DNA from 2 places in the Rudaeicoccus suwonensis genome. Region 1 is predicted to be linked to the other one. Evidence: predicted binding sites of a transcription regulator. Region 1 holds the regulator's gene; the other holds the start of a gene.
The links. The regulator Rex, encoded in region 1, represses fermentation and respiration genes when NADH is low (regulators of the CRP and FNR family bind a similar motif). The targets are predictions, from matches to a motif close to CTTGTGAANNNNTTCACAAG.
Positions count from the first base shown of each region.

Region 2: the regulator Rex is predicted to act here: its motif matches at 2,194-2,213, upstream of BKA23_RS01565 (geranylgeranyl reductase family protein).

Region 1 is NZ_VIVQ01000007.1:21,675-26,089, reverse strand. It holds gene BKA23_RS17465 (lysophospholipid acyltransferase family protein) at 1-1,161, shown strand, start outside; gene BKA23_RS17460 (glutaredoxin family protein) at 1,161-1,445, shown strand; gene BKA23_RS17455 (redox-sensing transcriptional repressor Rex) at 1,680-2,348, shown strand; gene BKA23_RS17450 (glutamyl-tRNA reductase) at 2,345-3,646, shown strand; gene hemC (hydroxymethylbilane synthase) at 3,643-4,415, shown strand, end outside.
Region 2 is NZ_VIVQ01000001.1:320,397-324,811, reverse strand. It holds gene BKA23_RS01575 (NuoB/complex I 20 kDa subunit family protein) at 1-390, opposite strand, end outside; gene BKA23_RS01570 (NADH-quinone oxidoreductase subunit A) at 452-814, opposite strand; gene BKA23_RS01565 (geranylgeranyl reductase family protein) at 864-2,177, opposite strand; gene BKA23_RS01560 (demethylmenaquinone methyltransferase) at 2,298-2,993, opposite strand; gene BKA23_RS01555 (isochorismate synthase) at 3,183-4,415, shown strand, end outside.

The DNA of each region.
Region 1 (4,415 bases):
ACCCGCCCTCGCAAGGCAGTGGCCAAGCCGAAGACCGCGGCGCGAGCGTCCGCCAAGCCGGCATCCGCCGGCGAACCCGCAACGCCGGTGCCACCCACCCCGGCACCCGCGCCCCGTCCGACGAGGCCGCAGCGCCGGCGGATCAGCGATGCCGCCCACGCCGCAAGCAGCGAACGCGGGCTGTATGCCGTGCCCGACCCCTGCGACGACGAACCGATGCCACAGCCGGCGGCCATGCCCGGCACGAGCGAGATCGAGGCCGCCATCGGCGGACTGGTCACGATCCTGCGCACCGCAGGCGCCGCGGTCGGCATGAGCGGCGACGATCTCGAGCAGCGCATCGCGCAGGCTCTGGCGTTCGTGCGGCGGCGGCTCACCGGCGACTACGACATCGACGACTTCGGCTTCGACTCCGATTTCACCGACCAGGTGTGGCTGCCGCTGCTGCGACCGCTCTATCGGCGCTGGTTCCGCGTCGAGGTGCGCGGCATCGAGAACATCCCGGCCGATGGCTCGGCGCTGGTCGTCGCAAACCACTCCGGCACGCTGCCGATCGACGGACTCATGACCCAGGTCGCGATCCACGACGAACACCCGCAGCACCGTCACGTGCGGATGCTCGGTGCCGACCTGGTGTTCTCCTCACCGGTGGTCGGTCAGCTCAGTCGACGGGCCGGCACGACGCTGGCCGCCAACGCCGACGCCGAACGGTTGCTGAAATCCGGTGAACTCGTGGCCGTCTGGCCTGAAGGTTTCAAGGGCGTCGGCAAGCCGTTCTCGGAGCGCTACCGCCTGCAGCGGTTCGGCCGCGGCGGTTTCGTGTCGGCGGCGATGCGCAGCGGTGCGCCGATCATCCCGTGCTCGATCGTGGGCGCCGAGGAGATCTACCCGCTCATCGGCAACCTCAAGGGCCTGGCCCGGCTGCTCGGCACGCCATACTTCCCGGTCACCCCCACGTTCCCGTTCCTCGGGCTCGCCGGACTCATCCCGCTGCCGAGCAAGTGGATCATCGAGTTCGGGGCACCGATCGAGACCGCCGGCTTCGGCACGGCCGGAGCCGAAGACCCGATGCTGGTCTTCGAACTCACCGATCAGGTGCGCGAGACGATTCAGCAGTCGTTGTATTCGCTTCTCATGCAACGTCGTTCGGTCTTCTTCTGATGTTCGGGCGTGCACGTCGAACCTCGGCACCGGCTGCAGCGACCGAGGTGACGCCGCGGATCACCCTCATCGGCAAGCCCGGCTGCCACCTCTGTGACGACGCACGGGTCGTCATCGAGCGAGTCGCGGCGGACACCGGCGTGGGCTGGCGGGAGCTCGACATCCTCACCGATCCCGAGCTGATGAGCAGGTATGCCGAGCAGATCCCGGTCACCTTGGTCGATGGCCGGCAGCACGACTTCTGGCGGGTCGACGAGACCCGGTTGCGCGCCGCTCTCGCCTGAGTCTTTCGGCGCCGCCGCCGCGTCCGGCGAGGGGTCGTCGCGACCGTGGGAGGTTCGCCGATCTGACGCACAGCAACCGCTCAGCGGCTTCGCACGCGTCGCACTAGCACTTTTGTCCCTAGAACGCGACTTTGTGCGTCTGTTCACAAAGACCTAGAGTCTGGGGGTCAGTGATCCTCTGGTGTCGGGCGTTTGATATACGTCGGCCCATTCGGAAGAGGAGTCGGAGCGCCAGTGAGCACCGCCCCAGCCGCCCGTCGGGATATTCCCGAAGCCACCGTGGCTCGGCTACCGGTCTACCTTCGTGCCCTCCGCTCGTTCCATTCCCGCGACGTCGATCTGGTCTCGTCGGAGGAGCTCGCCGAAGCCGCGGGAGTGCGCTCGGCCGGTCTGCGCAAGGATCTCTCCCACCTGGGCTCGTATGGCGTGCGTGGTGTCGGGTATGACGTCACACGCCTGTCGGAGGAGATCTCCCGAGAGCTGGGCCTGCATCACGACTGGTCCGTGGCCATCATCGGCATGGGCAACCTGGGCCACGCGCTCGCGTCATACAGCGGCTTCGCCACGCGCGGGTTCAAGGTGCGCTGGTTGGTCGACCAGGATCCCGCCATCGTCGGCACCACCATCGCCGGCCTGCGTGTCATCGACTTCGCGATGCTCGCGGTCGAAGCCCCCGAGAGCATCATCGCGGTGCTGGCCACACCACCCGAGGCAGCACAAGCCGCCGCCGACCAGGCCGTCGCCGTCGGGGTGCGCTCGATCCTCAACTTCGCACCGTGCATGGTGACCGTGCCCGAGGGTGTCGAGGTCCGCAAGGTCGACCTCGCCACCGAGCTGCAGATTCTGGCCTTCCATGAAGAACGAGGCCGCGGCGACGAGACCTCCCTGAAGGAGGCACGATGAGTCTGATCGTCATCGGCATCTCGCACCGCACGTGCGATGTCGACCTTCTCGAACGTGCCGTGCTGTCGCCGGAGCAGGTGCACGAACTCGCACAGGCCCTCGACACCAACGAGCACGTCGGCGAGGCCGTCGTTCTGTCGACCTGCAATCGCATCGAGGTGTATGCCGAGGTCGGCACCTTCCACGGCGCAGTCACCTCGATCACCGAATCCTTCGCAGCCGCAACGAGAATCCCGGTCCACGAGCTGCGTGACCACCTCTACGTGCACTTCGAGGACCGCGCCGTCGCACACGTCTTCCACGTGGCGGCCGGTCTCGACTCGATGGCGGTCGGCGAGAGCCAGATCCTGGGCCAACTGCGCTCGGCGCTGAGCCTGGCCCAGGAAGGTGCGCATCTCGGCCCGGCATTGTCGGCACTGCTGCAGCAGGCATTGCGCGTCGGCAAGCGCGTGCACGCCGAGACCGACATCGACACCGTGAGCCGCTCTCTCGTCGAGCGTTCGCTGCTGCAGGCGCAGGCCGTCCTCGGTGACCTCGGTCATCAGCAGGCGCTGGTGATCGGTGCCGGCGCGATGAGCGGGTTGTCCGCGCACACGCTGGCGCGTGCCGGTGTCGGTGGCCTGACCGTCATCAACCGCACCGCGGCCAAGGCGCAGCGCCTTGCCGAGGCGACCGCTGGTGTGGCCCGTGGGTGGGACGAGCTGGCCGACGCCGTGACCGGCGCCGACATCATCGTGTCGTGCACCGGGGCAGTGGGTCACGTGCTGGATGCCGCGACGGTGACCTCCAGCGACCGCGCTCGGGTGCTCATCGACTTGGCCCTGCCCCGCGACATCGACCCGGCACTCGCTGCGCTGCCCGGCATCACCTTGCTGTCACTCGAAGACCTCGGTGCCGTGAGTGCAGCCGATGCCGACGAGCGCGCCCAGGTGCGTGCGGTTGAAGACCTGGTGACCGCCGAGGTCGCCGAATTTCTGGTGGGCCGCAGGGCCGCCGCCGTCGCGCCGACCGTGGCCGCGCTGCGTGCTCGCGCCGCCGACGTCGTCGCCCTCGAACTCGGCCGGCTGGGGCAGCGCATCGACCTGTCCGAAGCCGACGCCGCGCAGGTGCAGATGACCATCCACCGCGTCGTCGAGAAGATCCTGCACACCCCGACCGTGCGTATCAAGCAGCTGGCCGGTGAGGAGCAGGGCGGTCAGGACTACGCCGCGCTGTTGCGCACGTTGTTCGACCTCGACCCGCACCAGACGCGGGTAGCCGCCATCCCGACTCTGCCGCCGGACGGAGGCGTGCGATGACTCGCATCCGTCTCGGCACCCGCCGCAGCCACCTGGCGACCACGCAGTCGGGACTGGTCGCCGACCAGTTGCGGGCGCTCGGCCACGAGGTCGAGCTGGTCGAGATCGTCACCGAGGGTGACACCAATCTCGCGCCGCTGGTGAGCATGGGTGGCACGGGGGTCTTTGCCACCGCCATACGTCACGCTCTGCTCACCGGCCGCATCGATCTCGCGGTCCACTCGCTGAAGGATCTGCCCGTCCTGCCGTATGACGGACTCACGATCGCCGCGATCCCTGCACGTGAGGATGCCCGCGACGCGCTGGTTGCGCGCGACGGACTCACCCTGGGAGAACTGCCCGAGGGTGCTGTCATCGGCACCGGATCACCGCGCCGCGAGGCGCAGCTGGCGGCGCTCGGGCTGGGCGTGCAGGTCCGCGCGATCCGCGGCAATGTCGACACCCGTATCGGCCTGGTCACCTCCGGAGAGGTCGACGCCGTCATCCTGGCGCGCGCCGGCTTGGTGCGGCTGGGCCGGGCCGCCGAGATCACCGAGACCCTCGAGCCGGTGCAGATGCTGCCCGCGCCCGGACAGGGTGCGCTTGCCCTCGAGATCCGCAGCGACGATGCCGAACTGGCTGTAGCCGTGGCGGCTCTCGACCACGCCGACACCCGTGCCGCGGTCACCGCCGAACGTGCCCTGTTGTGCGCACTCGAGGCCGGCTGCTCAGCACCCATCGGTGCGCTCGCCGAGGTGTCGGAGGAGCTCGACGGCTCCCTTGAGATTTC
Region 2 (4,415 bases), on a different contig from region 1:
GGGCAGGTAGATGTCGACCGGTATGACGTGGTCGACACCCTGCACGATCGCGTAGTTGTTGAACATGCCGCCGGAGCTGGCGCACACACCCATCGAGATCACCCACTTGGGTTCCGGCATCTGGTCGTAGACCTGACGCACGACCGGCGCCATCTTCTGGCTGACCCGGCCGGCCACGATCATCAGGTCGGCCTGGCGCGGGGTGGCGCTGAAGCGCTCCATGCCGAAGCGCGCGATGTCGTAGTCGGGGGTGCCGACAGCCATCATCTCGATCGCGCAGCACGCCAGCCCGAAGGTCGCCGGCCACACCGAACTCTTCCGCATGTACCCCGCGACCTGCTCCACGGTGGTGAGCAGGAATCCGGCGGGCAGCTTCTCTTCAAGACCCATGACTAGCAAGCCCTCGCTTCGCTGTTGAAGTCGGTCACGTCGCTGGTGCGGTGCACTCGGATCAGTCCCACTCGAGGCCGCCGCGACGCCATACATAGGCGTAGGCGACGAAGACGGTCAGCACGAACAGCACCATCTCGACCAGGGCGAACAGGCCCATCCGGTCGAAGGACACCGCGAACGGGTACAGGAACACCGACTCGATGTCGAAGACGATGAACAACATCGCGGTCAGGTAGTACTTGATCGGCACGCGGCCACCGCCGTCGGCATGCGGGCTCGGCTGGATGCCGCACTCGTAGGCGTCGACCTTGGCGCGGTTGTAACGCTTGGGGCCGGTCAGCGCCGCCATACCGACCGAGAAGGCCGCGAAGACGAACCCGATGCCCGCGAAGAACAACAACGGTGCGTAGGAGTAGCTCATCGCACAGATTCCTTCCGTATGACGCTGCTGGTGCTATCGATACAGCCGCTCATGCCGCTGGCACAACCTTCGACAGGACCGACATGACGCGATCGTCCAGTTTGCCGCCGTGCTCGTCGCCGAGATTGGCCATGACCTTCAGCAAGACTTGCATCATCGTCTTGCGCGGAAGGCCGTAACGCACGGCGAACTTCATCACGTCGGGATTGCCGATCAGTTGGGCGAACAGACGGCCCACAGTGAAGTACCCACCGAGCGCGTCCTTCATCACCCGGGGGTAGGTCTGCAGCACGCGCTCACGGCCGGCGTCGTCGGTGCGCGCGAAGGCCTGCGCGACGACCTCGGCGGCCAGCCTGCCGGACTCCATCGCATAGGCGATGCCCTCGCCGTTGAACGGGTTGACCATGCCGCCGGCATCGCCGACCAGCAGGAGCCCGTCGGCGTAGTGCGGCTGCCGGTTGAAGCCCATCGGCAGCGCGGCACCGCGGATCGGACCGGTGATGGTCTCCTCGTTGTAGGTCCACTCCTCCGGCATCGTCGCGACCCATTGACGCATGACGTCCTTGTAGTCGGTGCGACCGAAAGCACTGGAGGTGTTGAGGATTCCGAGGCCGACGTTGCTGGTGCCGTCGCCGACGCCGAAGATCCAGCCATACCCGGGCAGCAGCACGCGCTTGCCGGACGGGTCGGTGGTCCACAGCTCCAACCACGACTCGAGATAGTCGTCGTCGTGGCGCGGGCTGGTGTAGTACGCACGCACCGCGACGCCCATCGGGCGGTCTTCGCGCTTCTCGCGGCCCATCGCGAGCGACAACCGCGAGGAGTTTCCGTCGGCAGCGATCACCAGCGGTGCGTGATAGGCCAGCTTGCGGCCGGTGGGGCGCTCGTCGGCACCCATCTCCTTGGCCTCGACGCCGATGATCGCGCCGGTGCGCTCGTCACGAATCGCGCCGTTGACGTTGACGCCCTCGCGCAGCCGGGCGCCGTGCTTGACGGCGTGGCGGGCCAGGATGTCGTCGAAGTCCTGGCGGGTGCGGACCAGGCCGTACGGCGGAAAGCTGGCCACGTCGGGCCAGTCCAGCTGCAGGCGCATGCCGCCGCCGATGATGCGCAGGCCCTTGTTCTTGATCCAGCCGTCGTTCTCGGGCGTCGGGATGCCGAGGGTGATCAACTCACGGACCGCGCGCGGAGTCAGGCCGTCGCCGCAGACCTTTTCACGGGGAAAGTGCGTCTTCTCCAACAGGAGGACGTCAAGGCCGGCCATGGCCAGGTAGGCAGCTGTGGCAGACCCACCCGGGCCGGCGCCGACGATGATGACGTCAGCGGTCTCGTCCGGGGCATGCGAAAGGCCGGGGAGGCTCACAGGTGAATCTTTCTAGCTTGTGAAGGACTTCACGAACCCCAGCACTGTATTCCTCGGCTCGATTGCTTCCCTACTAAGGCATTCCTAAGTGCCGAACCTGCGCGCGAGCGTCGCGCCAGGTCAGGCCGCCTTGGTGCCGCGGTGCAGTGCGACGACGCCGCCGGTGAGGTTGCGCCATTCGACCTCGGACCAACCGGCGGTCTGCAGACGGTGCGCCATACCTGCCTGGTCGGGCCAGGCCTGGATGGACTCGGCGAGATAGACGTAGGACTCGGCGTTGGAGCCGACCCGTCGCGCGATCTTGGGCAGAGCACCCATGAGGTATTCCGAGTAGACCTTGCGGAACGCACGGTTCACCGGGGTGGAGAACTCGCAGATCACGAGCACGCCGCCGGGCTTGGTGACGCGCTGGAACTCGCGCAGCGCGAGGACCGGGTCCTGAACGTTGCGCAGCCCGAAGGACATCGTCACCGCGTCGAAGACGCCGTCGGCGAACGGCAGGCGCATCGCGTCGGAGGCAGTGAACGCCAGGTCGGGGCGACGCTTCTTGCCCTGTCGCAGCATCCCGAGGGAGAAGTCGGCCGGCACGACGTGCGCACCGCGGGCGTCGAAGGGCTCGCTGCTCGTGCCCGTGCCCGCGGCGATGTCGAGGACGATGTCACCAGGTCGCGGATCGACCGCGTCGAGCACCACCTTGCGCCAGCGCCGGTCCTGGCCGAGGGACAGCACGTCGTTGGTCAGGTCGTAGCGCGCAGCGACGTCGTCGAACATCCGGGCGACTTCGGCGGGGCGCTTGTCGAGCGTGGCGCGATTCATAGGCGCCATCCTCGCGCATGGCCGCTGTGCCATGCCTTGGCCCATCCTGTCGGGTCGGTATGACGAGGCTCGTTCCGCGCGGCGGCGGGCTGAAGGTGGTGCGGTCGGGCGCAGTCAGGTGCGGCGGTCGGCACCGGGCACGTGATGCTGATCGCCGGATCCGCGGGCGTAGTGTTGCCGGTCGTGACCATGCCGCTCCTTGCTTCGAGTTCGCCGCTGGTGGTGCGCACCCGGCGGATCGCCGACCCGGGCGATCTCGTCGCCCTGCTGCCTGCCGGTGCCGAACACCCCGTGACCTGGTTGCGCGAAGGCGACGGTTTCGTCGGGTGGGGACGAGCGGCGGCAATCCACACGACGGGCACCTCGCGGTTCGCCGATGCCGAAGCCTGGTGGCGCGACCTGGTCGACAGTGCAGTGGTGCGGGCCGAGGTCAGCCTGCCGGGTTCCGGCCTGGTCGCGGTCGGCTCGTTCGCGTTCTCCGCGGCCTCCCCCGCCGGCGGGATCCTGCATGTGCCGAGCACGGTGGTGGGGCGACGTGACGGCGTCTCGTGGGTCACCACCGTCAGTGCTCCGGCCCATCTGCCGGGCGAGGTCCAACTTCGCCGGAGCGCGCCACCGTCGGCTCCGGTGGTCACCGGTTCCCACGACGGCGCACTGACCGGTGAGCAATGGACCGAGGCGGTCGCCGCCGCCGTGTCGCGCATCCAGCGTGGCGATCTGGACAAGGTCGTCATGGCAAGGGACATCGTGATCGACACCGGCACGGCGATCGATCCACGCCACCTGCTGGGCCGACTGGCAGCGGCATACGACAACACGTGGACCTACAGCGTCGACGGGCTGATCGGGGCGACCCCGGAGATGCTGCTGCGCCGCGAGAAGGGGCTGGTCACCTCGCGAATCCTGGCCGGCACGATTCGCCGCACCGGCGACGACGAGCACGACCTGGCGCTTGCCGGCTCGCTCGCGCGGTCGAGCAAGGACCTGGAGGAGCACGAGTACGCCGTCCGTTCGGTCGCCGACGCGCTCCGGCCGCACTGCTCGTCGATGAATGTCCCAGAGTCGCCGTTCGTGCTGCACCTGCCCAACGTCATGCACCTGGCGACGGATGTCGCAGGGGTGTTGCACGAAGACGTGTCCTCGCTGGACCTCGCCGCGTCACTGCACCCGTCCGCCGCGGTGTGTGGGACGCCGACGCTGTCAGCGCGCGACGTGATCGCCGAGCTGGAGCAGATGGACCGCGGGCGGTATGCCGGGCCGGTCGGCTGGATCGACGCCGACGGTGATGGCGAGTGGGGTATCGCGCTGCGCTGCGGGATCATCGAAAGCTCTTCCCGGATAAGACTTTTCGCGGGTTGCGGCATCGTCGCGGGTTCCGAGCCGAGTGCAGAACTGGCCGAGTCCGAGGCCAAACTGCTGCCC